DNA from 3 places in the Aeribacillus sp. FSL K6-8394 genome. Region 3 is predicted to be linked to each of the others. Evidence: riboswitches for the same ligand, from Rfam matches in the RefSeq annotation. Region 3 holds a riboswitch; each other region holds the start of a gene.
What was found. A riboswitch is a leader RNA that binds a small molecule or an ion and turns the genes downstream of it on or off. The one in region 3 is predicted to bind S-adenosylmethionine.
Positions count from the first base shown of each region.

Region 1 (10,189 bases), 2.1 Mb from region 3:
ACCAAATGTACCGTTATGGGTTATGTTAGGAATCTTAGTGACATTTTTTATATTATGGTTATGGTCCATGCGCAGCACAAAAAAGATAGGAGGCTGAAAATGAAACCAATCCTTGAAGCTCGAAACATTTCGAAGGTTTATGGTAGGGATCGCACACAAGTAACGGCTCTTGAAAAAGTTTCTTTACGACTGAATGCTGGTGAATGTGTTATTTTGATGGGGGCGTCAGGTAGCGGTAAATCTACATTATTAAATATATTAGGATTAATTAGTAAGCCAACGCGGGGCCATATCCTCATTCAAGGAAGAGAAGTATCAGAACGCGATCGTAATAGGGCTCGTCTACGAAATGAGTATTTTGGATATATCCATCAGGATTACGCAATAATTGAGAATGAAACTGTTGAAAGTAATGTCATGATACCATTGCAATATGCAAGACCCTTACCAGGACGTAAGGAGAGAAAAAATAGAGTATTAGAGGCATTAGAGAAAGTCGGTCTGGATTGGGCATTAAAGAAGAAACCATCAGAACTTTCTGGAGGTGAACGACAGCGAGTTGCTATTGCTCGTGCTCTGGTGAACAATCCTGATGTGATACTCGCCGATGAGCCGACAGCAGCCCTTGATAGCGAGACAGCGCAAACAGTAATGTCTCATATTCTTTCTTTCAAAGAAAAAGGTGCTGCAGTGCTTGTTGCGACCCATGATGATAAGGTGGCTAAGCTAGGGGATCGAATTCTACGAATTAATGACGGTCAACTCATAACAAGTAAGGGGCTGTCCAAAAAGTGACTAATTTTCACTTTTTGGCAGCCTCTTTCTGTTAATTCATGCTTAAAAATACAAAAAAATCACCTTTTCTAGTAAAAGGTAAGTGACCAAACAAACATTTTAGAAAGAGGGCGATTTTTTATGAGTAATCAAAAGACTACTATAATGAATGATACCATGCAATTGTCATTTTTTCCAGAAATACATGATAAAGAACCTTCAAAACAGCAAAGAGACATTACTCCTACATTTAAAGAATACAACAATAAGCAAGTTATGGTTATTTATGATATTGAGGGGTTATTCCCATACCGACATCAAAAGCAATGACGCTTTGCATATACATTCCCCCTGATTTTTATGTAGAAGTCTTCACTTCACCTTATCGATTCCCTTTTCTTATACACGATCTCAAGGATCCAACATACTGAAACTGATTCTTATAAGGGCAGTGAAGTAGGCCAGTTTTTTCATTACGAACTCAAGGTTCTGGGGCTGTCACGACCTATTCTCCACTTCTACTATAAAAATCGAGTAGGAGGGAGCGATTAACTCCCGTCCTCTCACACCACCGTACGTACGGTTCCGTATACGGCGGTTCAATTAAGATAATTGACGCAAGTCTTTATAACTTCCGTGAATAGCTGTTCTCTTTATGCCAGTGGTCACTCCACCCTCCAAGAGGTCTCCCACGGGATTCACCGCTTCCTCCCTCAAGTGAGGTACTACGTTTTCTGTGTTCATCATGACTCACTGAATGCCAAGGGCTATTCTCTCTTAATTGTTCGGTCCTTCTTAGTTGTTCTAGACCAACTAATACTATGACCTCTGCTGACTTCTGACGGTTCAGCTACTTATCACTAAGTAGGTTATGAAGAGTACTTCACATATCCGCCAGACCTCCCCGGGTAAGAGTGTAATCTTTCCTTCCATCCATCTGCTTCATTTACTCTGTATCACCTTCGGCAGAAAGGGCTTTGTTTTGTCTTGCAAACTCACCCAGTGATACCTAGCCTCATATGAAGTTCGTGTTCCTCAGACCGGAAGTTTGCCGCTCGCTTCCTTCAGATTCCGCGTCACCACGGACACCCTTGCGTTAAGCTAACTGCTACTTCTGCCTTCGCAGCTCGGGACTTTCACCCTATAGATTACACCCATGCCGGGCGCACAAATAGTAGCACAGACCATGGCCATGGTCTGTGCTACTAATCTTAGTATGTTTTTTTGGTTAAAATTTTTCTTCATAGTTAAGATAAAAACCCAGTGGGTTCAAAGGTTTATCCTATGTCATTGACAAGTTTCAATTCCTTATAGTTAAGATAAAAACGAAAATTCTCGCATTGCAGGTGGAGCTTGGGGAACTTTGGTTTCAATTCCTTATAGTCAAGATAAAAACACTGCACCGACTTTTATATATTTTACTCAGCTTTCGCAGTCCAAAATCTTGTTTAAATGCTTGATGTAAATGGTTTTGGGAAGTACAAAATTATCATTTGCCATTTTTTAAAACATAAAGAAAGACACCTATTCTTTTGGTAAACTATTGGTGACGAAACCAAATCCAAAAGAAAGGTGTCACCACTATGATAACGAATAAAGACTACTTTGCGCAATTACCAAAAGAAATTAAACAAGGATTTTCCGAATTAAATATTGGATATCATTTAAGAAAAGCGAATATTACGAAACTTTCCGGGTATTCTTGTCTTACTGTTTTCAAACTGATTTTTCTTTTAGTCTTCCAATATAAGAACTGGTTTCGTGCTTTTATGAGTAAACGATCTCAGGATCTGCCCGGAAAGGATACAGTCTATCGCTTTTTAAATACACCAACCTATCATGCTTTCATTAAGCAGTGAAATGATCCGTCTGCTTCAACCATTAACTTCAAAAGATCGTGTCACAGCTTTTGTGATTGATGATTCTGTCTTTTCAAGAAACCGTAGTAAGTCGGTTGAACTGTTGGCTAAGGTTTTTGATCACTCTACCCATCAGTACTTGAAAGGGTTTCAAATGCTTACCCTTGGCTGGACCGATAGTTTTACTTTTATTCCCGTTGATTTTGCTCTTCTAAGTTCACCGAAAAAGGAAAATCGCCTGCAAGAAATCAATACCAATATTGATAAACGAACATCTGGCTATAAGCGTCGCCAGGAAGCTCTGAAATCAAAACCGGACGTGGCTTCAGCTTTACTTGATCACGCGCTTGAAAAAGGGATTGTAGCTGACTATGTTCTCATGGATTCCTGGTTTACACAAGCGCCTTTAATTGAGAAGATTACGAACAAAGGGTTATTTGTCATTGGCATGGTGAAGCAATTAAAGCAGCGATACGTTTACAATGGTGAACGTTTCACACTGAATCAACTTTACAAATTGGCAAAACCTCACATGGGTAAAAAAGACATTCTCGGATCCGTTTATGCTACTTTAGACAATGGAATTCCAGTAAAAATTCTATTTGTACGAAACCGTAATAAACGGAGCGAATGGCTTGCCATTCTCAGCACAGATACAACATTAGAAAATGAAGAGATCATTCGTATTTACGGCATGCGTTGGGACATTGAAGTCTTCTTCAAATGCAATAAATCCCTTTTAAATTTAGAGAAAGAATTCCAGGGACGTTCCTACGACATGTTAATTAGCCATACAACCATTGTTTTTACACGATATATTCTCATTGCTTGGCAAATGCGAAAAGAGGAGGATCCTAAGACGATTGGCAACCTTTTTTACATCCTTTGCGAAGATGTAAAAGACATAGATTTTATTACTGCCCTTCAATCACTTATTGACCTTTTCCAAACTTTGGCGGAAGCTGAGGTTTCTTTGAACATGGACATCTTTAAAAATCAAATGAATAAATGGTTGGCCACTATACCTAATTATATCAAGCAATGCTTAAATATTTCTGTGTGCGAAAGTTGAGTTAAGATATAAAAGACAAAATGAATTTTTGGAGGAATACTAAATATGGCTTCCAATGACCGTCTAAATATGACTAATGCATTAAAAAAGATTGTTGTTCCTTATTTAAGAGAACATGGTTTTAAAGGATCATTTCCACATTTTAGAAGGAAAAATGAAGATAATATTGACTTAATAACTTTTCAGTTTAATCGTTATGGTGGATCTTTTGTTGTAGTTTTAGCTATTTGCCCAATTGAAGGAGTAACAACGAGTTGGGGAGAAGAAATTCCGCCAAGTAAAGTGACTGCACACGATGTAGGTATAGATTACCGATATAGACTCACAGAAAATATAAAAGAATCCAATGAAACTTGGTTTAACTATGAGGATGCAAAGAATGAAGAAGATTTTGACTTAGTCGCATCAAGAGTGTTGAGTTTATTACATGTGTCAGACAGAAATTGGATTAAGAATCTTTTTAAATAATATAACTACTGATGCTAGTATAGTTTCATGGACACCCTTTAGTGAAATATAATATTAACGAAGGGATGTGTCCTGATATAGGTAACACAAGCGAAAAACGTAAACGTTATCATGCTGAATTTAAGGAAATGGTGGTTGAGCTTTATCAAACTGGAACACTAGTAAAACAGATCTTGAGCGAATATGGCCTGTCTGAAACGACATTCTACAAATGGATCAGAAAACAAAAACCGGTTAAGGTGGATGACGGGGGCTCTTTTACCCCGGAAGAATTTCTGAACCTGCAAAAAGAATTGCATCGGCTGAAAGAGGAAAACGAAATCTTTAAAAAAGCTATGGTCATATTCGCAAAGAAGTAGATTCAAACCACTGTTATATCCATGATTGACGAGATAAGAGCCAGACACCATTATGACCTTAAAACCATGTGTACGGTCCTTGGCGTGCCGAGAAGTACCTACTATCAATCCAAACAAAAAACAGAATCAAAAACAAAACGGAAAACCGGGAGCTGACAGACAGAATACGAAAAATCCATACGGAAAGCAAGCAGAGATACGGAGAACCGAAGATCCACCATATGCTTGAAAAAGAATGGCTCAAAGTCAGCCTGAAACGGGTTCAGCATTTGATGAAGGCTGCAGGCATTTATTCCATTATCAGAAAAAAGTATCGCCCCCATTCCAATAAGGGCAAGATGGAAGAACACGATAACCTGCTGAACCAGGACTTCTCAACGACAACCATCAACGAGAAATGGGTTACGGATATTACGTACATTCATACTTTGAGAGACGGTTGGTGCTACTTGGCTTCCGTAATGGATTTACATTCCAGAAAGATTGTTAGTTACGCTTTTGACCGTCACATGACGACTGAACTGGCTTTAAAGGCAGTAGAAAACGCTTATCAGGCACAACGTCCAGGTCCGGGATTGATCTTGCATTCTGATTTGGGATCCCAGTATACAAGCGAGAAATTTGTAGAATACATGGAAAAGAAGCAGTTCAAACACTCCTTCAGTAAAAAAAGGTTGCCCATACGATAACGCCTGCATTGAGTCTTTCCATGCAATTCTGAAAAAGGAAGAGATCTATAGAATCAACTATTTGAACTTTCAAGCTGCCAGAAGAGCCTTATTCGAATTTATAGAAGGCTGGTACAATCGGAAACGGATTCATAGCTGCCTGGGCTATATGACGCCACAAGAAACAGTAGACAGTATCAAAGGGCAGCGTAGTGCTCTTCACAATTTTACAAGCATCCGCTTTACATGGAGTGGGGGTGTGGTAGGCTTATTTGCCATGCGAAAGAATTCATTGCCCCTTTCGCCCTTCGCATAACACCACGCCCGCAGAGGCTCCATGTCAAGCGACAAGCGATGTCAATGAGATCAAAATTAAATTTCACTTATTGGTGTCCAAAATACTGACTTAAATCCAGTTTAATTCTTTCTACAGTACTAGGACTAATAATTTAAAAGAGAATGGACATCGTTCCCCTCTTTTGCAGCGTCTAATACGAATATAAATTCACGTAAAAATGTCCTTGGAAGTACAGTGATTTCCTGTTCAAAGGCAACAGTAAATGATTCAACATATTGCTTAATAAATGTATCATCAATAACTGTCTCTGGTATCCATTTGTGTACCATACCGTGGATTTCCCTAACTTTATATGAAACTTCTATTAATTGTTCAGTTGAGAAACGGTTTAATTTCATCAATGGGGTTGAAAGTACACCACTAACCCTTCCATTTTTTGTGAAGATAAAGGTTTAATTCTAGAATATAAAACATCATGTTCTTTAATTGATCGATCCTCGTTTTTAATTAAATCATCCGTTCCAGTAAATAACATATAACATCCTTTCCTTACATACGATTCACTTATTCCTAGCAATTTAGCTAATTTGTAATTCGAGAAATCAGGATTCAACTCAATTGCTTGTCTAAGTTTTTCTAAGTTCTTATCCGTTTTATTGCGCTGTTCTTTTAAATACTCCTCACGGCTTTTTACGCCCATTTCCCGGCGTTTTTGTTTCCTTCTCCGCTTTTCATTCGCATCTATAATCGTGCTTAAATGGCGTTGTTCGTCCTCTGTTATATCTAACCATTCAATTAATTTTTTATTGCTGATATTATATCCAGCGCCAGGATACCCTTTTTCTCTAGCTATTCGGTTTGCTTCTTCGTTATTCCGTGCATAATAGGCCTTTTCAGCGCTTCTGGTGGATCTTCTTAAAGGCTCATTAAACTGTAAATTAAACGTTAGCGTTTGTTTTAAGGCTTCTTCTGGATCATTCAAAAAGCAACATAACCAATAACGGTACAAGAAACAAATTGTCTCACGATAACCAGTAACGTTATAATTGCGTAATTCAACCAGTTTTTCTAAGTCTAGTAATCTAGCATGATGCGATCGGAAGACGTTAAAAAGATGTTGTACCTTCTTTTTTCGTCCTCTTTTTTTAGGCTTTCCTGTTTTGGCTCAACCTCAAGTTCCGGTAAATACCTCAAATTGTAAACTGCACCATTAAATAATTGTAGCATGCCATCAGAAAAATGTAAGCGAATTTGAATCGAATATGATGTAAAAAAGTGTTGACAGAGGGGAAGGATAGTGGCATAATCCAAGTAAACGAATAAGAATTATAAAGTTAATAATAAAACTCTTATCAAGAGCAGGTGGAGGGATGAGCCCAATGAAGCCCGGCAACCGACTCATATGATGAGCACGGTGCTAATTCTCCCAACAGAGATGTTGAAAGATAAGAAGTTGTTTTGACAAAAAACCTCTTCTTATTGAAGAGGTTTTATTTATATAAAAAAATCTGAATGAAGAGGATTGAAAAAATGGGTCACGTAACAGCAGTATACCAAATCATTGCGAAACGAGAAGATTTAGAAAAAAAAGCAGAAGGCATTGCTCTTGGATTAACGGTAGGTTCGTGGACTGACCTTCCTCTTTTAGTGCAAGAGCAGTTAAAAAAGCATAAAGGACAAGTGGTTGAGATAAAAGAAACAGGCGAGGATCCATCCTCCGGCAAAACGATTGCACAGCTTCACATTCGCTTTCCGGGAGAAAACTTTTCTAAAGACATTCCTGCCATCTTAACGACAACTTTTGGAAAATTATCACTAGATGGAGAAATAAAATTACTAGATTTGCAGTTTGACGATGAGATCTTTCGGTATTTTCCAGGTCCTCGATTTGGAATTCAGGGGTTACGAGAAAAACTTGGCGTTTACGACAGACCGTTAGTGATGAGCATCTTTAAAGGTGTAATTGGACGTGATATGGATTACCTTCTTGCCCAATTGCGGGAGCAGGCTCTCGGGGGCGTCGACTTAGTAAAGGATGACGAAATACTTTTTGAAAATTCGCTCACATCATTTGAAACAAGAATAAAGGAAGGCAAAAAAGTTCTTGATAACGTGTATCAAGAAAAAGGGCACCGAACTTTGTATGCGGTCAATTTGACGGGAAAAACATTTGAATTGAAAGATAAGGCAAGAAAAGCAAAAGAATTAGGTGCCCATATTTTGCTATTTAATGTTTTTACATATGGCCTCGATGTGCTGCAAGCATTAAGGGAAGATGATGAAATCGCCCTCCCAATTATGGCTCATCCGGCGTTTAGCGGATCGTTTACTTCATCCGAAAAATATGGGCTCTCTCATTCCTTATTGCTTGGAAAATTGATAAGAATTGCTGGAGCAGATTTTTCGTTGTTCCCTTCACCATATGGCAGCGTTGCATTGGAGCGTGACAAAGTTTTAAAAGTGAAAGAAGAATTGGTGAAGGAATCAGTTTTAAAACCAGTTTTTCCTGTTCCATCTGCTGGCATTCACCCGGGTCTTGTTCCCATTTTAATTCATGATTTTGGAAAAGATTGCGTCATTAATGCAGGAGGCGGTGTTCACGGTCACCCGCAAGGTGCTAAAGGCGGAGGAAAAGCTTTCCGTCAGGCAGTTGACGCTGTTTCCCGGGGTGTTCCCCTTAATGAAGCAGCTGAAGACATAGAATTACAAGAAGCAATTCGGCTCTGGGGATGGAAGGAGGCACCGTCCAATTGAAGCCAGTAATATTTTGTGATTTTGATGGAACGGTGACAAAAAAAGATAACATCGTTAGCATCATGAAGCGTTTCGCTCCAAAAGAGTGGGAGCAATTGAAGGATGGCGTCCTTTCCCAGTCGATTAGTATTCAGGAAGGAGTCGGCAAGATGTTTGCACTTCTTCCATCTTCTTTAAAGGGTGACATCATTCACTATATTTTAGAAACTGCAGAAATAAGGGAAGGATTTCGCGACTTTGTTCATTATGCGAAAAACATGAACATTCCTTTATACATTGTCAGCGGCGGAATCGATTTTTTTATTAAACCGCTGTTGCAGCCTTTTGATTCTATTACCGCACTGTTTTGCAATAAAGCGGATTTTAGCGGAGAAACGATCACCATTCATTGGCCTTATACGTGTGATGAAAAATGTCCCAACCAAAATTGTGGGTGCTGCAAACCGACAATTATTCGGCAAATTGCAAATGCTGACACTCATTCCATCATCATCGGGGATTCCGTCACAGATTTAGAAGCCGCGAAGATTGCAGATACAGTTATTGCACGTGATTATTTATCAAAAAAATGTCAAGAATTTTCTATTCCTTATCAATCTTTCGAAACATTTTACGACTGTATTGACATTTTAGAGAAGACAATAAACAAAACAAATTTCATAGAAGAAAAAGGTGGCGCAAAATGAGTGTCGTTTTAACTCGTGTTCATGAGCTTGCGGAGATTAAAGAGGAGCTTGCTGCGCGGGATTGGTTTATGGGGACAAGCGGCAATTTAGCCATAAAAGTTCAAGATTCCCCGCTTCAGTTTCTTGTGACCGCAAGCGGCAAAGATAAACGAAAAAAAACGAAGGAAGATTTTTTGCTTGTAGATGGAGAAGGAAATCCTGTAGGCGCAACACAGCTGAAGCCTTCGGCAGAAACGCTATTGCATTGCGAAATATATAAAAGAAGCAAAGCCGGCTGCAGCCTGCATGTACATACGGTTGCAAATAATGTCATCTCTGAACTTTATGGTGACGCTGGGAAAATTGTATTTCAAGGACAAGAACTGATAAAAGCGTTTGACCGCTGGGAGGAAGATGCAGAATTACAGATTCCGATTATTTATAATTATGCCCATATTCCTACATTAGCAAGCACTTTGGGCGATTTCGTGAAGGAGGATAAAGGGGCAGTTCTTATTCGCAACCACGGAATTACTGTATGGGGAAAAGATGGCTTTGAAGCAAAGAAAATTTTAGAAGCTTGTGAATTTTTATTTCAGTATCAGCTTGCTCTTATTCAAGCAAAAGCCGGTCTCCTTGCGAGTACAGGAGCTTTAAATAATTAAACATTTTAAGGAGGTATTTTACATGACAACGATTAAAATTCAAGGAACAAACGAAGTTATCAGCAATCAAGAGGAAGTGATTTCATTTTTAAATCAACAAGGTGTTATTTACGAGCAATGGGATATTGCCAAATTACCAGAGCATTTAAAAGAGAAGTATCTTTTAAATGATGAGGAAAAACAAACGATTTTACAATCTTTTGAAAATGAAATTAAAGATATTTCAGCAAGACGTGGCTACAAAGCTTGGGATGTCATTTCTTTAGCAGATCATACGCCAAACCTTGAAGAGCTGCTGAAAAATTTTCAGCGTGAACATCATCATACAGATGATGAAGTGCGCTTTATTGTAAGCGGCCATGGAATTTTTGTTATTCAAGGACAGGACGGGAAATTTTTTGAAGTGCATCTTAATCCGGGAGACCTTATTTCTGTTCCAGAGGGCAGACGCCACTATTTCACATTAGCTGATGACCGAAAAGTTGTTGCGATCCGCATCTTTGTGACAGAAGAAGGCTGGGTGCCAGTTTACGAAAAAGAAGAAGTAAATTAAGTTTACAAAAAATTTATGAAAAAGCGGCTTTAAACATTCACAGCTGCAAGCTTA
Region 1 covers NZ_JBBPAA010000001.1:2,137,808-2,147,996, reverse strand. The annotation lists gene NSR00_RS10220 (hypothetical protein) at 1-97, shown strand, start outside; gene NSR00_RS10215 (ABC transporter ATP-binding protein) at 100-795, shown strand; gene NSR00_RS10210 (hypothetical protein) at 916-1,104, shown strand; partial or broken gene NSR00_RS10205 (IS4 family transposase) at 2,358-3,705, shown strand; gene NSR00_RS10200 (DUF4304 domain-containing protein) at 3,751-4,173, shown strand; partial or broken gene NSR00_RS10195 (IS3 family transposase) at 4,239-5,393, shown strand; gene NSR00_RS10190 (BREX system ATP-binding domain-containing protein) at 5,642-5,896, opposite strand; gene NSR00_RS10185 (hypothetical protein) at 5,896-6,480, opposite strand; SAM riboswitch class I at 6,845-6,950, shown strand; gene NSR00_RS10180 (2,3-diketo-5-methylthiopentyl-1-phosphate enolase) at 7,029-8,252, shown strand; gene NSR00_RS10175 (2-hydroxy-3-keto-5-methylthiopentenyl-1-phosphate phosphatase) at 8,249-8,938, shown strand; gene NSR00_RS10170 (methylthioribulose 1-phosphate dehydratase) at 8,935-9,582, shown strand; gene NSR00_RS10165 (1,2-dihydroxy-3-keto-5-methylthiopentene dioxygenase) at 9,605-10,135, shown strand.
Region 1: linked by a shared signal. The riboswitch ahead of NSR00_RS10180 (2,3-diketo-5-methylthiopentyl-1-phosphate enolase) and the one ahead of NSR00_RS00365 (bifunctional homocysteine S-methyltransferase/methylenetetrahydrofolate reductase) in region 3 are both predicted to bind S-adenosylmethionine.

Region 2 (10,189 bases), on a different contig from region 3:
CTATAGATTACACCCATGCCGGGCGCACAAGCAAAATAGCCGGGGAATAATATCCCGGCTAGCTTTATCCTTCAAGAAGATTTAATCAAATTCCATTTTCGGAACGTTCGATATGCCCTAGCATTCACATAAAAGAAAACGGAGGTTGTTCCTCCTTTTTTTATTAATTTTTTAGCCAGCTTTCCTAAATCTTTATGTACTAATACTTTGTCATCAGATAAATAAATGCCGAGCAATCCGCGGTTAATTAATTTATGAAAATTTTCGTTCGGAATACCTTTTAAATTTTTGTCCGCTTCATGTACAAAATGAGCTAATCGTTCCATCATTTCTGATGTGCTTTCATAAAAACTGCAAAAATTTAAATCGCCCTCCAATTGATCCTCCTCTTGATCAATAAAGTAATCCAATAAAATGTGAAGCCCTTGCACATATGGAAAGTAACCGTCTTTAATTTTTTTGGCAATCGCTTCGTTAAAGCTGGGCTGAAATGCATAGGCGACTAAACAAAAAATGCCCAATGTCGATCCAGCGCAGGCAGAAAATTCATACCACCGCATATCCGGGAGGGAAGATTTATATTGTTCGAACCACTGTACTAGCCTTGGCACTCTTTCCTCTTCTATTACATGCTTATGTACTTGCAGTTCACAATAATATTCGCAAAGCTCCATCAAATAGCCAGCTATAACCGGATAGTTCTCCAATTGGCTCAGCATTCTTTGGCATGTCATGACAAGCTCTTTTAAATATCCGCCATCATCTTGGTCCTCACGAAATTGGTAGTAATTTTTTAATTCTGCATGAATCGACAGCGCATCCTTCATTGATTGGTGCAGCATGCGGAAATCTTCCGGATCAAAAGAAGTGCTTCTGTCGCATAAATTATCCAAGTAATCGCTAATCGTTTGATAAGCAACGATAAACTCTATGCATTCCTCTATATGAGAGTGCGACAAAAGCGCTAAAATGCTTCCTCCTTCGCAATGAAATGCCTTCGTATTTATGCTTGCAAGCGCCTGCTTTCTCAATTCAGGATTCGGTATTTCCTCAGCCTTTTTTTTCCACCCATCTAAGTAATAATGGACGGTCGGAAGAATTTCCCTATAAACTCTTGACATAAGGCTGATAGGGTGTTCAGGTATACTCAAAGATCAACTCACCTCTTCATTGTAAAATTCCAGTGTTTATGTTAAATGGCTTTCTGTAAATCTCAACGCATCTTGAAAAACAAGTTCTCTTTCCGGTTCATTAAAAATTTCGTGATATAGTCCTTCCCATTCTTTATAGCTCTTTTCCGTGAGATTCAACTGACTATACCATTTTTGAACTGCTGATTTATCAACAATTTTGTCTTCTCCTCCCTGCATGACGAAAAGAGGGACATCTGGAAACTGCGGAAGCTGCTGAAATGCTAGTTCAATGGCATGAAGAAGCTCTCTGTACCAGCGCACAGAAACTTTTCTTACGTAAAGGGAGTCGTTTCTGTTTATGTCTTGAATTTCCTTATTTCTCGTTGCCATCTCAACTGTCAAACCGGAATCAAAGCGTACCCTAGGCGCGAAAATATTTAATCCTTTTGCCAAAAGATCGAGCGCTTTACTCGGTTTTTGCAAAATTCCTAAACATGGCGAAGATAAAATGACCCCGTTTAACGGAATTTTATTTCTCTCAAGCGTACGTATGGCTATTAAACCGCCCATGCTATGCCCCAACAAAAAAAGCGGCAATTGGAAAGATTGAGCCTCCCTGATCCAACGGTCAACTTCATCCATATATTCATCAAACGATTGGACATGTCCCCGTCTGGAGGATGAATTTCCTTGTCCTGGCAAATCCCCCATGACAACATGGTACCCGTTTGTTTGCCACTTTTTTATCAGCCATTTGTAACGTCCATGATGTTCTAAAGCTCCATGAATGATGACAATCGCAGCTTTAGGACTAGAACTTACCCATTTCCACATAATTAACTCCTTTCCGAACATGACGGAAAATTTGTTATAATATGAAAAAAAGAAAAGGATGGTTCCCATGGTTATTTATCCATATAAAGACAAAAAACCTATAATTAGCGATTCGGCTTATATAGCTGATTTTGTCACAATCACCGGCGATGTTCAAATAGGAGATGAATCAAGCATTTGGTTTCAGACGGTTATTCGCGGTGACGTCGCCCCAACTATTATTGGAAATCGGGTCAATATTCAAGACCAATGCTGTCTGCACCAGAGCCCAAATAAACCGTTAATTATTGAAGATGATGTAACCGTCGGCCATCAAGTTCTGCTCCATAGTGCGATTGTGCGGAAAGGAGCTCTAATTGGAATGGGTTCGATTATTCTGGATGGAGCAGAAATCGGAAAAGGCGCTTTTGTCGGTGCAGGCAGTCTTGTCCCGCCAGGCAAAAAGATACCTGAGAAAACTTTAGCATTCGGAAGACCCGCCAAAGTGATTAGAGAATTAACAGAAGAAGATCTTCAAGATATGGAGCGCATCCGTCGCGAGTATATCGAAAAAGCTCAATATTATAAAAATATTGCTCGTATGAACAACATATAAATTGCTTATAAAAACATTTTAAAACTTTCTCTTTCAAATGTCATTCTTTACCGGGCAGCTTCATGCATTTTTAAAATTTTGTAAAATTTTTATTAGATTTGTTGAAGTTTACATAAATATGAGAGAAAATTTTTTATAAGAATTTTTGCTTTTTGAAAAGAGGAACTTTAACATGGGCAGACTGCTGAATCAGCTTTACCAATTTGAGTGCAAGTTGTTCAAACTGATTAATTCGCATTTTGAACGAAAAGGACTGAATGTTTATTTTCGGTATGTTACTCATTTAGGAGGGGCTGTTTTTTCAATTGCAACATGTTTAATGCTGATGTTATTTTTTAATGAACCTGTAAAAACTGTTGCCTTGGCAAGTTCAGCTGCACTTTTTTTCAGTCATATTCCGGTTTTCATTGTGAAAAGAATTTATCCACGCAGACGGCCTTATCTTACATTATTTGAAACAAAAGTGTTAGAAAATCCGTTAACTGACCATTCATTTCCTTCTGGACATACGACAGCTGTATTTTCAGTGGCTACACCATTTTTGCTCTTTTTTCCAGCCTTAACATGGATTTTGCTTCCTCTCGCATTCAGTGTGGCACTATCAAGAATTTTTCTTGGCCTACACTACCCTTCAGATGTGCTGGCGGGAATAGTTCTAGGAGCTTCAGCAGGCACCATCTGTTTTGTCGCATTCGGACCATAAATCGAGTAGGAGGGAGCGATTAACTCCCGTCCTCTCACACCACCGTACGTACGGTTCCGTATACGGCGGTTCCATTAAGATAATTGACGCAAGTCTTTATAACTTCCGTGAATAGCTGTTCTCTTTATGCCAGTGGTCACTCCACCCTCCAAGAGATCTCCCACGGGATTCACCGCTTCCTCCCTCAAGTGAGGTACTACGTTTTCTGTGTTCATCATGACTCACTGAATGCCAAGGGCTATTCTCTCTTAATTGTTCGGTCCTTCTTAGTTGTTCTAGACCAACTAATACTATGACCTCTGCTGACTTCTGACTGTTCAGCTATCTATCACTAGATAGGTTACCAAGGTTACTTGGCGTGCCAGCCAGACCTCCCCGGGTAAGAGTGTAATCTTTCCTTCCATCCATCTGCTTCATTTACTCTGTATCACCTTCGGCAGAAAGGGCTTTGTTTTGTCTTGCAAACTCACCCAGTGATACCTAGCCTCATATGAAGTTCGTGTTCCGAGAGACCTTAAAGTTTGCCGCTCGCTTCCTTCAGATTCCGCGTCACCACGGACACCCTTGCGTTAAGCTAACTGCTACTTCTGCCTTCGCAGCTCGGGACTTTCACCCTATAGATTACACCCATGCCGGGCGCACAAGCAAAAAGGTGTCTAATGCATGCATCGCATTGGACACCTTTTTTATTTTACAAATATTGATGAGCTTGTTCGCGCAAAGCTTCCGCTTTATCTGTGCGTTCCCATGGCAAATCTAGATCGTTGCGTCCGAAATGACCGTAAGCAGCTGTCTGTTTGTAAATCGGGCGGCGCAAGTCAAGCATTTTTATAATGCCAGCTGGGCGCAAATCAAAGTTATTGCGAATTAATTCAACTAAAACATCTTCGCTTACTTTGCCAGTACCGAACGTATCAACAGAAATAGAGACAGGTTTCGCTACACCAATTGCATAGGCCAGCTGAACCTCACATTTGTCTGTAAGTCCGGCTGCGACAATATTTTTCGCTACATAACGAGCCGCATAAGCTGCAGATCGGTCTACCTTCGTCGGATCTTTTCCTGAGAAAGCTCCTCCGCCATGGCGAGCATAGCCTCCGTAAGTATCGACAATGATTTTTCGTCCCGTTAATCCTGCATCTCCTTGTGGTCCGCCAATAACGAAACGTCCGGTAGGGTTGATGAAATATTTTGTTTCTTCATCGATCAGTTCTTTTGGCACAACCGGATCAATTACTTTTTCTTTAATATCCTGCTTAATTTGTTTTAAAGTTGCCTCCGGATGGTGTTGAGTCGATATGACAATTGTGTCAATTCTAACCGGCTGTTCATTTTCATCATATTCTACCGTAACTTGCGTTTTTCCGTCCGGACGCAAATAAGGAATTTCTTCGCTTTTTCTAACTTCTGTAAGCCGGCGTGAAAGCTTATGGGCAATGGAAATCGGGAGAGGCATTAATTCCTTCGTTTCATTGCATGCAAAACCGAACATTAACCCTTGATCTCCAGCGCCAATCGCTTCAATTTCTTCATCAGTCATTTGTCCTTCTCGCGCTTCTAAAGCTTTATCCACCCCTGCAGCGATATCGGGTGATTGCTCATCAATTGATGTTAAAACAGCACAAGTTTCAGCATCAAAACCGTATTTAGCTCTCGTATAGCCGATCTCTTTGACCGTTTCTCGCACAATTTTTGGTATATCCACATACGTGCTTGTCGTAATTTCTCCACTGACTAATACAAGTCCGGTGGTGACAGATGTTTCGCAAGCTACACGTGCGTTCGGATCTTTTTCTAAAATGGCATCTAAAATCGCATCTGAAATTTGGTCGCAAATTTTGTCCGGATGCCCTTCCGTTACGGATTCAGATGTAAACAGACGGCGCTTTTTTGTCATTTACTGCTTCCTCCTCAAACTTAAAATGATGTTTATGGAGTGCTACACTCCTTGTCATTGACACGGAACTCATTCCCTCACCACTATTGTAAACATATCAAAATTTCGTACGATAAGAAAAACTTGGCTAAACGAGATTTCTCTTATACATAGAAAAAACCTTCCCTGCCAGAGGAAAGGTTGTTATAAACATCATTGCCTTTCACTCTTATCGTTCAAGGATATAACCTTGCATCAGGTTAGCACCATTGCTCGTCTATGAATATGGAATTCTTTCGCATCATGTTGTATGTCCATAGAATACCGGGATTTTGAAAGCCATATTCTACTGTCTTCTTTCAACGAGCCGGTTGCTGGGCTTCATAGGGCCTGTCCCTCCGCCAACTCGGGATAAGAGTATCCGTTCAAATGTATATCATACAGGAGCAAAAAAGTACTTGTCAACAATAAATAAAGCTTCTCTGTAATTTTCCAAATCATCTGATATCCATTATTTCAGGATCAGCTGATCAATCATGATTCGTATGATGCCCAAAAATGAAGGCAAAATATATAGTAAAAACATTATTTTCAGAAATCGATAAATAGGATGGACTATTTCCACGAATGTGTTATACTATTTCTATAAAACCATTTCAAATATGCAAAAAAAGGATGGTATGTATATGAATATTGTAGATGTATCAAATGAATTAGCTTCGTTGATCAGCGGACCAAATGCATATCATAATTTACCAGTCGCACGACTTGTAGAAAAAGTTTTAGCTAGGAAAGAAGGTTTTTTAACAAATACAGGTGCAGTTTCGGTTACAACAGGCAAATATACCGGCCGGTCACCAGAAGATAAATTCATCGTTGAAGAAGATTCTGTCAAGCATTTAATTGATTGGGGACCCGTCAACAAGCCAATTTCATCAGAAGTTTTTGAAAAACTGTACTTAAAAGTCATACAATATTTAAAAAATAGAGATGAAATTTATGTTTTTAACGGATTTGCCGGAGCTGACAAAAAATATCGTCTTCCAATTCAAGTGGTCAATGAATTGGCGTGGCAAAATTTATTTGCTCGCCAACTGTTTATCCGTCCGAAAAGCCAAGACGATTTAAAGGAGCATAAAAATCCGTTTACAATTGTTTCCGCTCCTTCCTTTAAAGCAGATCCAGCTGTGGATGGAACGAACTCAGAAGCATTTATCATTATTTCTTTTGAAAAGAGAATAATCCTGATCGGCGGAACTGAATATGCAGGCGAGATGAAAAAGTCTATCTTTTCCGTCATGAACTTCCTGCTTCCAGAAAGAGATATATTTTCAATGCACTGCTCCGCCAATGTCGGTCAAGAAGGCGATGTCGCGCTCTTTTTCGGTTTATCGGGAACAGGCAAAACAACACTTTCCGCCGATCCAAAACGCCGATTAATTGGTGATGATGAACACGGCTGGTCTTCATCTGGTATTTTTAATATTGAGGGCGGCTGTTATGCAAAATGCATCGGCTTGTCTGAAGAAAAAGAACCTCAAATTTATAACGCGATTCGATTCGGTTCCGTTTTGGAAAACGTTGTGGTTGATGAATCGACACGAATTCCTGATTATGACAACTCCTTATTAACAGAAAACACCCGTGCGGCTTATCCAATTGAAGCGATTGACAATATTGCTAAACCGAGCATTGCGGGTCACCCTAACACTATTATTTTTTTAACAGCTGATGCGTTCGGTGTTCTGCCGCCAATAAGCAAATTAACGAAAGAACAGGCTATGTATCATTTCTTAAGCGGTTATACGAGCAAGCTTGCTGGAACGGAAAGGGGTATTACTTCCCCTAAAACAACGTTCTCCACATGCTTTGGCGCACCATTTCTTCCGCTTCCAGCTACAAGATACTCTGAAATGCTCGGAAGAAAAATCGAAGAACACGATGTGAAAGTATTTTTAGTCAATACAGGGTGGACCGGCGGAGAATACGGAGTAGGAAAACGAATTAAACTTGCTTATACAAGAGCCATGGTTCAGGCAGCATTGGAAGGCGAACTCGATGAGGTGGAAACTGTAAAAGACCCTATTTTCGGGCTGGCGATTCCTGCTCATGTTCCAGGAGTGCCTGATGAAGTTTTACAGCCTATTAAAACATGGAGTGATAAAAACGCTTATGAACAAAAAGCGTATGAATTAGCAAAAGCATTCAAAGAGAACTTCAAAAAATTCTCGAACGTTCCGAAGGAAATTGAAGAACTTGGCGGTCCAATCATATAAAAAAATTACTTACTTTCGGCTATCGGCTTTTTGTCCGATAGCCTTTTTTTATATTGGGTTGGCAAACAAACCGTTATATACAGATTTTTAGACGAAAACCCCTTTTTCAACGAACTTTTATGAAAAAGGGGTTACGCGATTTTTTATGATAAGACAAATGGAAGCCGTACTCGATAAAATTAAGAAAATTCCTTTTTCTTCCACAATCCGTTCAACAAATGAACGGAAATATGATGACGGTTAATTGGTTGAGTACAATGAAGTGAGATTATAAGTAAGCACGGTTTTGTTATCAGCCCATTCCAATTTAATAATTTCAGCTGTTCCTGTAGGATCGCTTGTCAACGTTTTTCGAACTTCCAAAGGAATATTCATAGGATAAAGGCGATAGCCATCTTTGACAAGCTGAAATACGTTTTCCTCTATCCGCTTTTCCTTCCCTTTTGTAATAATCATCGTATTTAATTCAAGCGGCATGCCCATTTCTCCAATCCCCTTTCATTTGATCGATCATTTTTTAGTATGTATCATATGAAAAATATAATGGTCAGTTTTTCATCCATTTTATCATTCGTTCTAAAACCATCCGGTTATGCCGAGGCGGAAAATGATGACTAAAATGTTGGAAATACCAGCTGTCCACTTGCTTTCCCAATTCTTTCAGCCTTCTTTCCAATCGATATGCATGTTCAATTGACACGTTTTCATCTTTTCCCCCATGAATGATTAAAACGGGTGCTTGCATTTTTTCAAGGTAATACAACGGTGTCCGCCATTTATAGCGGTCAGGATATTTCTTCGGTGTCCCTCCAATAACTCTTTTCATCATCCTTCTTAAGTCCTTTCTCTCCTCATAAGTTAAAAACATATCAGACACCCCGCCCCAGCTTACAACAGATCGAACATTTGAGCATATAATCCCAGTAAGCAAGGCCATGACTCCTCCCCTTGAAAAGCCAAAAACGTGAATGCGATCCGGATTCACTTGCGGATGTTTCATCAACAAATAGAATGCATTGACCGCATCAAAACGATCATTCCCCGCAAAATCTTCATTCCCTTCTCCTCCTAAATTTCCTCGATAAAAGGGAGCCATCACGATAAAGCCTTTTGATGCAAATTGTATAATTCTTCCTGCTCGGACCATACCAACATTTTTAATCCCTCCGCGCAAATATAAAAAGCCATCATAAACACCTTCTTGAACAGGCTCTGCTAACATACCTTTCACTTTTAATCCTTCAGAAATATATGTCACGATGGAAAGCTTAATCGAAGGGTTCGGAGATGGAAAAATTTGTTTATCAACTATTTCTCCGTTTCTCATCATCTTTTCATCCTCCATTTAGGTAGGCAATCACACATTATATTTTTTTTTCATACTTTATCCTAGATAAATATATTTAAACATTTTTCCTTTAATATGAACATCATTAGGGAGGATTTCACATGAAAAAAAAGCTTGCTTCCATCGTATTGGTGATCCTTTTCACCATACCTCTTTCAGCCTGCGGCGGAGGAGTGGAAAAAATTCGGCTGGCGGAAGTCACTCATTCTGTTTTTTACGCACCATTGTACGTGGCCATTGAAAAAGAATTTTTCAAAGAAGAAGGGCTGGACGTAGAATTAAAAACTACTTGGGGCGGAGATAAAACAATGACCGCCATTTTATCAAACGGCGCTGATATCGGTCTTGTCGGTTCGGAAACGTCCATTTACGTATATGCTCAAGAAGCAAATGACCCAGTCATTAACTTCGCCCAGCTGACCGAAACGGACGGCACTTTCCTTGTCTCCAGAGACAAGTTGGATGATTTTCAATGGGAAGATTTAAAAGGAAGCACTTTTTTAGGACAGCGTAAAGGCGGCATGCCGCAAATGGTAGGGGAATTTGTGCTGAAAAAGCATAACATCGATCCGCATCAAGATTTAAACCTTATCCAAAACATCGACTTTGCGAATATTGCAAATGCTTTTGCTTCCGGTACAGGTGAATATGTTCAACTGTTTGAGCCAACCGCAAGTATTTTTGAAAAAGAAGGAAAAGGTCACATTATCGCATCCTTCGGCAAGGAATCGGGCAAAGTTCCTTATACAACATTTATGGCAAAAGAAAGCTATATTAAGAAAAATGATAAAACGGTGAAAAAATTCACAAAAGCGCTCTACAAAGCGCAAAAATGGGTGGAAGAACATGACGCCGAAACAATTGCCGAAACGATAGCGCCGCAATTTAAAGATACGCCGATCGATATTTTAATATCTTCCATTGACCGTTATAAAAGCCAAGGATCCTATGCAAAAACTCCGCTGTTAGATGAGGACGAATGGAACAATTTGCAAAAAATTATGGAAGAAGCAGGAGAACTGCCGGAGAAAATTGATTATGAACTATTAGTCAACACGTCCATAGCAAACGAAGTGACAAAATAATGTTGTTTCAAAAGAAGTACATTTATCGACAAGGGGGGAGGAGATTGTCATTTTTAACGATCGATCATGTCAGCCATACTTATTTTACAAAAAAATCGGCAACGACTGCTTTGGAGGACATCCATTTGGAAGTAGAGGAAGGGGAATTTATATCCTTTCTAGGTCCTAGCGGCTGCGGCAAAACAACGCTGCTTTCCATCATTGCCGGTATCATGAAACCGACAGAAGGGCAAGTTATTTTGAACGGAAAGCAAATATCTTCCGCAACACCGTCTGTCGGTTATATGCTGCAACAAGATTATTTATTTCCATGGAAAACGATAGAGGAAAATATTTTAA
Region 2 covers NZ_JBBPAA010000002.1:864,041-874,229, reverse strand. The annotation lists gene NSR00_RS16680 (tetraprenyl-beta-curcumene synthase family protein) at 72-1,151, opposite strand; gene NSR00_RS16675 (alpha/beta hydrolase) at 1,188-1,967, opposite strand; gene NSR00_RS16670 (gamma carbonic anhydrase) at 2,035-2,562, shown strand; gene NSR00_RS16665 (phosphatase PAP2 family protein) at 2,735-3,265, shown strand; gene metK (methionine adenosyltransferase) at 3,957-5,162, opposite strand; SAM riboswitch class I at 5,368-5,559, opposite strand; gene pckA (phosphoenolpyruvate carboxykinase (ATP)) at 5,828-7,417, shown strand; gene NSR00_RS16650 (DUF2584 domain-containing protein) at 7,658-7,900, opposite strand; gene NSR00_RS16645 (alpha/beta hydrolase family protein) at 7,965-8,744, opposite strand; gene NSR00_RS16640 (ABC transporter substrate-binding protein) at 8,867-9,850, shown strand; gene NSR00_RS16635 (ABC transporter ATP-binding protein) at 9,895-10,189, shown strand, end outside.
Region 2: linked by a shared signal. The riboswitch ahead of metK (methionine adenosyltransferase) and the one ahead of NSR00_RS00365 (bifunctional homocysteine S-methyltransferase/methylenetetrahydrofolate reductase) in region 3 are both predicted to bind S-adenosylmethionine.

Region 3 (10,189 bases):
ACTGGTAAAATGTAATGATTTTATGTTTGCCGGTATGTTTTCTAGCCAGTTTAATGGCGGCTTCATTCGCTTCGGCGCCGCTGTTCGCAAAAAATACGGCATCTCCGCTTGAATGCTCCACCAATTGCTTGGCAACCTCTTCTTGAAGGGGGATATGAAAAAGATTAGAAGTATGCCATACCTTTTGCAGCTGTTCAGTGATGGCATCCGCCACTTGCTTCGGACAATGACCCAGGTTGCATACAGCAATTCCGGAAATAAAATCTAAATATTTTTTTCCGTTTGCATCATATGCATAGCTTCCTTCTGCTTTTTCAATCGCCACATCCCACTTCGCATAGGTTGGAAATAAATAACTCATTTGACCACGACCTCTCGTTTTTTCGTAATTTTCGTCCCGATCATTTTCCCTTCCTTAAAAATACGGTCGTTGCCGCTCACAATCATCACATGCTCAAGCTGATCAGAAAGCGCATCTAAAGCCGCCTGTACTTTCGGAATCATCCCGCCGTAAATAACCTTCTGTTCAATGAGTTTTTCGATCATCGTTTCCGTCGCTTCTTCAATAAGCTTGCCGTCATGTAAAATTCCCGGAACATTCGTCACAAACAGCAGCTGTTCCGCATTTATTTTTTCAGCAATTGCACTAGCAGCCAGATCTGCGTTGATATTTAATTTTTGCCCATCCGCCGTTATGCCGATCGGGGCAATGACTGGAACATAGTCAAGAATTAGCAGCGAACGCAATAGTTCATCATTAATCTGCTCGACTTTGCCGACAAAGCCAAGATTTTCTTCATCTAAAAATGACGAGACAATTAGCTGACCATCAGTGCCTGAAAGACCGATCGCTTTCACACTTTTTTGTGTCAACAGAGCCGTAAGCTGTTTGTTAATTTTTCCTGAAAGAACCATTTCTGCAATTTCAAGCACTTCTTTTGTCGTTTTACGCATGCCGTTGTAAAACTCGCTTTTTACATTTAATTTTGTCAACATATTGTTAATGTCCGGTCCTCCACCGTGGACGATAATGACCCGTTTCGTAGTTAACAGTTCTTTTATGCTGTCTAAAAAGCTTTCTGACAGCTGTTCCAGCATGCTGCCGCCAAGCTTAATGACAACAATCGGTTTATCATGTCCGGTAACTTGCATTGATTTTGACATACTCATATGTTAAATCACATCCCCATGCTTTTCCTTGTACTTCACCATTATTTAACATTACCTTGATTTCTACGATTTCCTGATCCAAATATTGGATCGCTTCTTGTTCCGAAAATGAAACTGGCAATCCGTTTTTAAATAATAAGATATGGCCGAGATACACTTCCATTTGATTCGGATCGAATTCCGCTCCGCTGTAGCCGGCGGCGCACAAGATTCTTCCCCAGTTCGCATCTTTTCCATATATTGCAGTTTTGACGAGGGAGGATCCGACAATCGTCTTGGCCATGATGTTCGCTTCCTGCTTTGATTTAGCCCCATTAACAGAAACTTCAATCAATTTTGTCGCACCTTCACCGTCTCTGGCAATTTGCTTTGCTAAATCTTCGCTTACTTTTCTCAACGCCTCTTTAAAAACAGGCCAATCTGGATGCTCTTCCGTCAGCATTGAGTGTTCAGCTTTTCCGTTTGCTAAAACAAGCACCATATCATTTGTTGATGTATCGCCGTCAACGGTTATTTGATTAAACGTTTCATCGATAACTTCTCGAAAAGCTTGCTGCAGCGATTTTTCATCGATATTCGCATCTGTCGTCAAAAACCCAAGCATTGTCGCCATGTTGGGATGAATCATCCCCGATCCTTTAGCTGCTCCGCCGATGGTCACCTGTTTTCCCTCGATTTCAAATTGATAGCAGGCAGTCTTTTCAAACGTATCTGTTGTCAAAATAGCCTCGGCAAAGCTTTTGGCTCCTGCTGATGAACGTTCATATTCAATATTGTTGATCCCCTCTTGGACTTTTTCCATGTTTAAATATTCGCCAATTACTCCTGTTGAAGCGACAGCCACAAGATGATCTGCAATTCCAAGCTTTTCAGCCGTCCATTTCCGCATTGCGTATGCATCGCTTAAACCTTTTTCGCCTGTACAGGCATTGGCGTTGCCGCTGTTGACAATCACCGCTTGAATTTTGTTTTCCTTTGCAATGCTCTCTTTTGTCACAAAAATTGGGGCAGCTTGCACAACGTTTTGTGTGTAAACAGCTGCAGCTGTTGCTGAAACGTCACTATAAATGATGCCGATGTCTTTTTTATGAGTGTAGCGGATGTGCGCTTCATAGCCACCTGCATAAAAGCCTTTCGGTGTTGTAATTGAACCGTTGTCTATTTTTCTTATTTTGGTTGTCACTAGAAGTCCTCCTTGATGTTATGGATATACTGGCAAAAAGTTTAGTCCTTCATTTTCTTGGAATCCTGACATAATGTTGAAATTTTGCACTGCCTGCCCTGCAGCGCCTTTCATCAAATTGTCAATGACAGATACGACTGTCAACCGACTTGTTCTTTGATCAAATGCAAGACCGATATCGCAATAATTCGAGCCGTACACTTCCTTTGTGCTTGGGAACGTTCCGTTTGTACGCACTCTCACAAATGGTGAATGTTTATAAAATGATTCATATAAATCTACTAATTTTGAAGTATTCCATTCTTCTAATAATTCAATATACATTGTCGCCATAATCCCTCTTGTCATCGGCACTAAGTGGGTGCTGAACGAAATGAAGCCGACTTTCTCGTCCCACTTATGAAGCTCCTGTTCAATTTCCGGTATATGCTGATGCTGATGTACTTTATAAATTTTGAAATTATCTTGTATTTCAACAAAGCTTGTAGCAAGCGAAGCGTTTCGACCTGCACCTGAAACACCCGATTTTGCATCAACAATGATCGAGTTCTCTTTGACGATTTTTTCCCGCACAAGCGGTGCTAGGCCAAGCAAGGTTGCAGTTGGATAGCATCCAGGATTCGCCAAAATTTTAGCGTTCTTAATATCCTCACGATACAGCTCTGTCAAGCCGTATACCGCTTCCTGCAAAAGCATTTCAGGCGCTGGTGCTTTTTTATACCATTTTTCATAATCATCACTATTTTTTAACCTTAAATCGCCTGATAAGTCGATGATTTTCAATTGATCGTCAAGCAATTCCGTCGTCAGTGAAGCCGATATCCCCGACGGCGTCGCAAGAAAAACAACATCATTTTCTTCTTTTATTTGATCCGGCTCTAGCGGTTTTAGTTCATTTTCTTTTATATGGGATAAATGCGGATATTCGTCAATATAGCTCTTTTTTTCTGCTGAAGATGTATATAAATGAATGTTTTCGACATACCGATGATTGGCTAAAATTCGATAAAGTTCCACACCGCCATATCCTGTTGCCCCGATAATTCCTATATTCAACCTCAATCACCTTCAATTCATTCCGTTAAATTAGTTACCATTATAATACTGTATAAAAATAAAATCAATTGTATATTTATAATTTTTCTGTTCAAAAACAAGGATTCTTAATGTAGTAGAGAGCAGGGAATCCCTTGCAAATTATCCGGATATGCCATGCTGAAGAAAAAATGCAAATTATGTTTCGGGATAAAAACTCCATTATGGTGATGAGATAAACAAAAGAAGCGATAAAGACGAAAATAAAAACATAATGACACTTGCAGTCAAATTGATAAAACATTTGCATAAAAAAGACTGGCCTTTTCCGCCAGTCTGCATAAGTTTTTATTGAATACCCAAGGCAATTTTTGCGTATCTGGACATTCGGTCCTTCGTCCAAGGTGGATTCCAAACGATGTTGACATCGACATCTTTGATTTCTGGAATTCCGTCAAGCGCAGCTTTTACTTGTTGAACAATTGTTCCAGCAAGGGGGCATCCCATTGCCGTCAATGTCATAGTTACTTTGAGGACTCCTTCATCGTTCAGTTCCAAATCATATATTAATCCTAAATTGACAATGTCAATGCCGAGTTCTGGGTCAATAACTTGTTCAAGAGCACCCATTATATTTTCCTTCAGCGCTTCATCCATTTCGATCCACTCCTCTTATATTCGTTAATATCATTATATCGAAGTTTATGTCACATTAAAAATTTTCTACCTCAAATGCCGTACAAACCATTCAACCGTTTCTAGCACCCCTTTTCGAGACACCTTATGCCCTGCATCCTTTTCCGCAATAAATGCCAAATGTTCCGGATTGTCAGCATACAACGGCTTTATCTCTTCATAAAATTGATAAGTAGGAGCGAATGGTACAACTTGATCCTTCATCCCGTGCCAAAACAAAAGGGGGCGGTTGCATAACGCTTCTTTATGTACGGATAAATCATACTCATACAACGCATCAAATTGCTGCTGAATTTCTTCTTCAGACAACGGAAAGGTATAGCCTGCTTTTTGATAGGAGTCCACAAGATATTTGAAAAATTTTTGATAATGTGGGCTGCCCATTAAACTGACAGCAGCTTTGATCCACGGATATTGGGTGAGCGCTCCAAGTGTAGCAACACCGCCCATGGAAGTTCCCGCTACCCCTATATTTTTCCCGTCAATCAATTTTTTTTCAAAAAAATAATTTTTTATTTTTTCGAGCTCTTTAACAGAACTGATAACAATATTCCAAAAATTTAAATTTAAGTCAGCCTCTGAAAGATTCTCATCCCTCTCTCCGTGAAATTTCGCATCAGGCAATACTACTCGTAAACCTTTTTCCGCCAAAAGATAGGCAATGTGCAAATTATGCTCTTTTGCGCTCGTAAATCCATGGATAAACACAACAAGCGGCAGCTCATCTTTTATAAAATCTTCTTTGCATACATGCAGTACAGGGATATTGTCCGCCATCGTATGTTCAACAATGACCTTCAATTAGGATGCTCCTTTCATTATTTTTTTGCTAAAATTAGTTTAACATGTGGACAAAAAAGATGGAAAAAAGATACACTAAATAAAAACAAAAAATGAGGAGAGATTATGGCCAAAAAACATTTAATCGCATTGGATTTAGACGGCACATTGCTGAAAGATGACAAAACGATTTCTCCTTTTACAAAAAATGTTTTGCAAAAAGCACAAGAAGAAGGGCATATCATATGCATTTCAACAGGAAGGCCGTTCCGCTCGAGCAAAATGTATTACGAAGAATTAAATTTAAAAACCCCGATTGTCAATTTTAACGGAGCCTTTGTCCATCATCCGCTGGATGAATCCTGGGGATTTCATCATACAACCCTTGATGTATCTGTTGTAAAAGAGATTGTAGAAATCGCCGAACAGCATCAAGTCCATAACATTTTAGCAGAAGTGCTTGATCATGTTTATTTTCATTACCATAATGAACAATGGTTGGATATTTTCAGTATAGGAAATCCGAAAATTGAAATCGGCAACTTAAAAGCTGTTTTAAATCGCAATGTCACAAGCATGTTAATCCATTCAGACGAAGAAAATGTCAAGCGGATTCGCCATTATTTAAATGAAGTTCATGCGGAAGTTGTAGACCACAGAAGCTGGGCTCACCCGTGGCATGTTATTGAAATTATCCGAGCAGGCATTAATAAAGCAGTCGGATTGCAAAAAATCGCCGAATTTTACAATATCCCTCGAGAGCAAATTATCGCTTTTGGCGACGAAGACAATGATTTGGAAATGATCGAATATGCGGGATTAGGCGTTGCAATGGGAAACGGAATTGAGCCGCTCAAAGAGATTGCTGATGAAATTACGCTGACAAATGAAGAAGACGGAGTTGCAAAATTTTTAAAGGAATTGCTGTCCCTTTAATCTTTGCAAAAGTCCAAAAGTTCGATTATCTTTTTACACCTCACAACAATTGACAAGGATTTAGATGTTTAAAAAGGGATACCCTATCATTGACGAACTCATTTCGTCAATGATCAAAAGGGGGATTCAAACTTGGGCAAACGGAATAAATCGAAACGATTCATTGAGCAAGGGAAAGGTGCCGTCAAAAAACATGATGAAAAGTTTCCATACCGTATGACGTTTGCCGAATCAGAAGCAAGAGCCAATAACGAAGCAAGCTTCGAAGGATAATGCCCTTCCGTTCATTTTCGAATCCTTTTAAGGGCAGTTTTTATAATGAACAGATCGAATTTGAACAGACCAATCTTTGTACAGCATCTGCATCGAGAAAAAATCGAGCAGGCATAACACCATCCAGAATGCCGATTGTACGGCACATTTTGAACAAGGAATAAATATGAAATGGACGAAACGAGCTCCTCTTGTTTCGTCCATTTTTTCTTTTTTTGTCCTTCTTTTTTAAATTTTCAGTTTGCACAAATTGTATTGTTTTCTATTTGTGATCAAGATAGACTATATGTAAATGAAAAAAAGTAGGTGTGATTAATGAATATTCACATTATCGCTGATAGTGCTTGTGATCTGCCTGTCTCTTTTTTAAACGATCAAGGCGTTTCTTTCATCCCTCTTCGTGTCCACCTTGGCGAGAAGGACTATGAGGATCAATTGACAATCAAACCAAAAGAAGTTTACGACTATATGAGAGCTGGAAACGTTGCTAAAACATCACAAGCATCACCGGAAACAATCACCAATCAATTTGAAAAGCTGGCGAAAGACAATCAGCCGGCGCTGTATATTGCCTTTTCTTCCGAATTGTCCGGTACATATCAAACTGCCGTTATGGTTCAGCAGCAATTGCTTGAAAAATATCCGAATTGGAAACTGCAAATTATCGATTCGAAATGTGCTTCACTTGGGTATGGACTTGCTGTCCGCTACACCATTCAATTAGCAAAACAAGGACTTGATTTAGAACAAATGGCAAATGCAGTAAAAGAGTATTGCAGTCATATGGAGCACATTTTTACAGTTGATCGCCTGGAATATTTGGCTCGCGGCGGGAGAATCAGCAAAACATCTGCGTTTGTTGGCGGACTGCTTAATATCAAGCCGCTTTTGCATGTCGAAGAAGGAAAGCTGATCCCGCTGGAAAAAATCCGCGGGAAAAAGAAGCTTTACCGGAGAATTCTTGAGCTGATGGAAGAGCGTGGAGACGGATTGAGTGAACAGACAATCGCCATCAGCCATGGTGATGATGAAGAAGCAGCTCTCGAATTAAAACAATTAATTGAAGAAACGTTTCATCCAAAAGAAATTATCATCCATACGATCGGTGCTGTCATTGGTGCACACTCTGGCCCCGGCACCCTTGCTGTATTTTTTCTAAATAAACATATTCAAGAAGCTTCATGGAAATCATAAGTATATAACAGTATGGAAAGGAGCTTCCTGAATGTCCAAAACAAGCGATAATGATAAAAAAGCTGTAGACAACAATGCAAAACGACACGAAAAAAATCTATTGAAGGAAAAAAATCGAGAGCTTGGAAAACGGCAATACTCAAAGAAAACGGATCATTTATAATGCCCGCCTGTCGGGCTTTTTCTTTTTTTGAAATATCTCTAAAGGCGAGTCTTCCACCTATTCTATCCGGACGTTCTGAAAGAAAAAGACGCTTTCTTATCTTACAGTATGCATCTTTTCTCTAGCTTTTGTTTTCATTTTTGTCTAATAAAACATGGGCGGGGCAATAACTTTCAATTTGATTAGACCATTCATTTCATTAAAAAACAGAGAAATCCAGAACGTTTCCATATTCGAAAGCGGAGGTCATTTTTTATATGTAAGAGGAAATGACAAACATGTGGGAATCTATCCTTTATTAATGTAAGATATTGTAAAATAAGTATACAAGAGGTGGCACAATGAAGAAACATGAAATTTCCGTGTATCTTACAAAAGAGATGGAGCCGGAATATGTCATTTCCCTTGTCCATGAAGCGATTAAATTTAACAGCTACATTTTATTCCAAACAAAAAAGCTCCAATTAAATGCGAAAAGCGTTTTAAGCATGCTCGGTTTTTCCGCCTTTTTAGAAGGTCATGTAGTCATCAGCGCTGAAGGAGAAGATTCGCTCGAAGCAGTAAAAAACTTACAAGACTTTCTTTCCCCTAAATGTTCTAAAGCGACATCTTTAGCTTAATTGCATTTAAGCAGATATTAATTTCCTTGCCGTTGCTTTACGTAACGGTTTTTTCATTTAATTTGCGAGGAACCCCTAAAAGAGTTGTTCAACTGAACGACATTCACTATAATGAATGTAAATAACGTTATTGGAGGTAAAAAGTTGGCTAAGGAGAATTCATTTGACATCGTCTCAAAAGTGGATATTGCCGAAGTGAACAATTCCATTCAAATGGCGAAAAAAGAAATTGTAAACAGATATGATTTCAAAGGATCTAAAAGCGATATATCCCTAGAAAAAGATGAGCTTGTGCTAATCTCTGACGATGAATATAAGCTGAATCAACTAAAAGATGTATTAGTAAGCAAAATGATTAAACGCGGTGTCGCAACCAAGAATATTCAGTACGGGAAAATCGAAAAGGCTTCAGGAGGCACTGTCAGACAAAGAGCCAAACTTGTCAACGGAATTGACAAAGAAAACGGGAAAAAGATCAATGCGCTGATCAAAAATACCGGGCTAAAAGTAAAAAGCCAAATTCAAGACGACCAAGTCCGGGTAAGCGGCAAAAGCAAGGACGATTTGCAAAAAGTGATTGCAGCTGTGAAAAGCGCCGACTTGCCAATCGACGTACAATTTATTAATTTTCGCTAGCTTTGCCCTGTTCACAAAATTGAAATTTTATATTGATTATTTCGATAAAATTCGTTAAATTAGGATTAATCCGTTGTTTTAAAATTTCATACGGTAAAGCGTTCTTATCAAGAGAAGCGGAGGGACTGGCCCGATGAACCTTCAGCAACCGGATTACCCAGTAGAAAACATTGGGTACCAAGGTGCTAAATCCAGCGATGCGCAAAGTGCGCTCGAAAGATAAGAAGAAGGGGAAATTGCTCAAAAAGTCTTCTTCTTAGAAGGCTTTTCTTTTTTATATAGGTGTTCGCCTCCTTGCAGGCGCCTATTTCATTTGATTGGAGGACTTTTTATGGGGCTTTTACAAGATTTACAGAATCATATATTAATTGCCGACGGAGCAATGGGGACTCTACTATACTCATTCGGAATAGACAAATGCTTTGATGAGCTAAACGTTTCAAAACCGGAAGAAATAGAACGGATTCATTCAGCCTATTTAGACGCAGGCGCAACTGTTATTCAAACAAATACATACGGCGCCAATCGCATAAAGCTTGCCAGATATGGGCTGGAAGATGATATAAAGATCATCAACCAAAAAGGGGTTGAACTTGCAAAGAGGGCGTTACAAAAAGCGGAAAACAAAGGGTATGTCATCGGAACAATCGGCGGCATCCGTTCGTTTCAAAAAAGCGCCTTCACGCTATCTGACATTGCCGAAAATTTTCGTGAGCAGCTTCATGTCCTTTTATCCGAAAACGTAGATGGCATTATTTTAGAAACCTATTACGACTTGGAAGAACTGAAAACCGTTTTGCAAATAGCTAGAAAAGAAACGGATTTGCCCATTATCACAAATGTTTCTTTGCACGAACAAGGCGTCTTTCAAAATGGAACAAGATTGGCAGACGGTTTGAAAATGCTTGAAGAACTTGGTGCAGATATTGTCGGCCTCAATTGCCGTTTAGGCCCTTATCATATGCTGCAATCTCTGGAAGAAGTGCCGCTGTTTGAACATGCCTTTTTATCCGCTTTTCCAAACGGCAGCCTGCCAAGGTATGAAAACGGAAGATTAGTTTATGAATCAGATGAACACTATTTTTATGAAGCGGCTCTTCAATTCCGAAAACAAGGTGTCCGGCTTCTCGGCGGATGCTGCGGAACCGCGCCGAAACATATTCGGGCAATGGCTGAAGCTGTATCAAACCTCCCTCCTGTCACAGAGAAAGAAGTAAAAGAACGAAATGTTCCAATTCATGTTTTACCTATGAAAGAAAGTCAAGAAACTCCTCTCCCAGATATTGCAAAAAACAGACGCTCAGTGATTGTAGAATTGGACCCGCCGAAAACGCTCGGCTTGGAAAAATTTTTAACAGGAGCAAAAGCGTTGAAAAAAGCGAGGATTGATGCAATTACGCTTGCGGATAATTCCCTTGCTACACCAAGAATCAGCAATGTTGCTTGCGCAAATATTGTGAAAAGCCGTTTCCAGCTTCGCCCGCTCGTTCATTTAACATGTCG
Region 3 covers NZ_JBBPAA010000001.1:86,219-96,407, reverse strand. The annotation lists gene NSR00_RS00425 (acetylornithine transaminase) at 1-361, opposite strand, end outside; gene argB (acetylglutamate kinase) at 358-1,170, opposite strand; gene argJ (bifunctional ornithine acetyltransferase/N-acetylglutamate synthase) at 1,133-2,353, opposite strand; gene argC (N-acetyl-gamma-glutamyl-phosphate reductase) at 2,372-3,409, opposite strand; gene NSR00_RS00405 (metal-sulfur cluster assembly factor) at 3,737-4,045, opposite strand; gene NSR00_RS00400 (alpha/beta fold hydrolase) at 4,112-4,861, opposite strand; gene NSR00_RS00395 (Cof-type HAD-IIB family hydrolase) at 4,991-5,800, shown strand; gene NSR00_RS00390 (competence protein) at 5,933-6,073, shown strand; gene NSR00_RS00385 (DegV family protein) at 6,389-7,267, shown strand; gene NSR00_RS00380 (DUF3941 domain-containing protein) at 7,299-7,430, shown strand; gene NSR00_RS00375 (HPr family phosphocarrier protein) at 7,772-8,050, shown strand; gene NSR00_RS00370 (YajQ family cyclic di-GMP-binding protein) at 8,195-8,686, shown strand; SAM riboswitch class I at 8,788-8,912, shown strand; gene NSR00_RS00365 (bifunctional homocysteine S-methyltransferase/methylenetetrahydrofolate reductase) at 9,018-10,189, shown strand, end outside.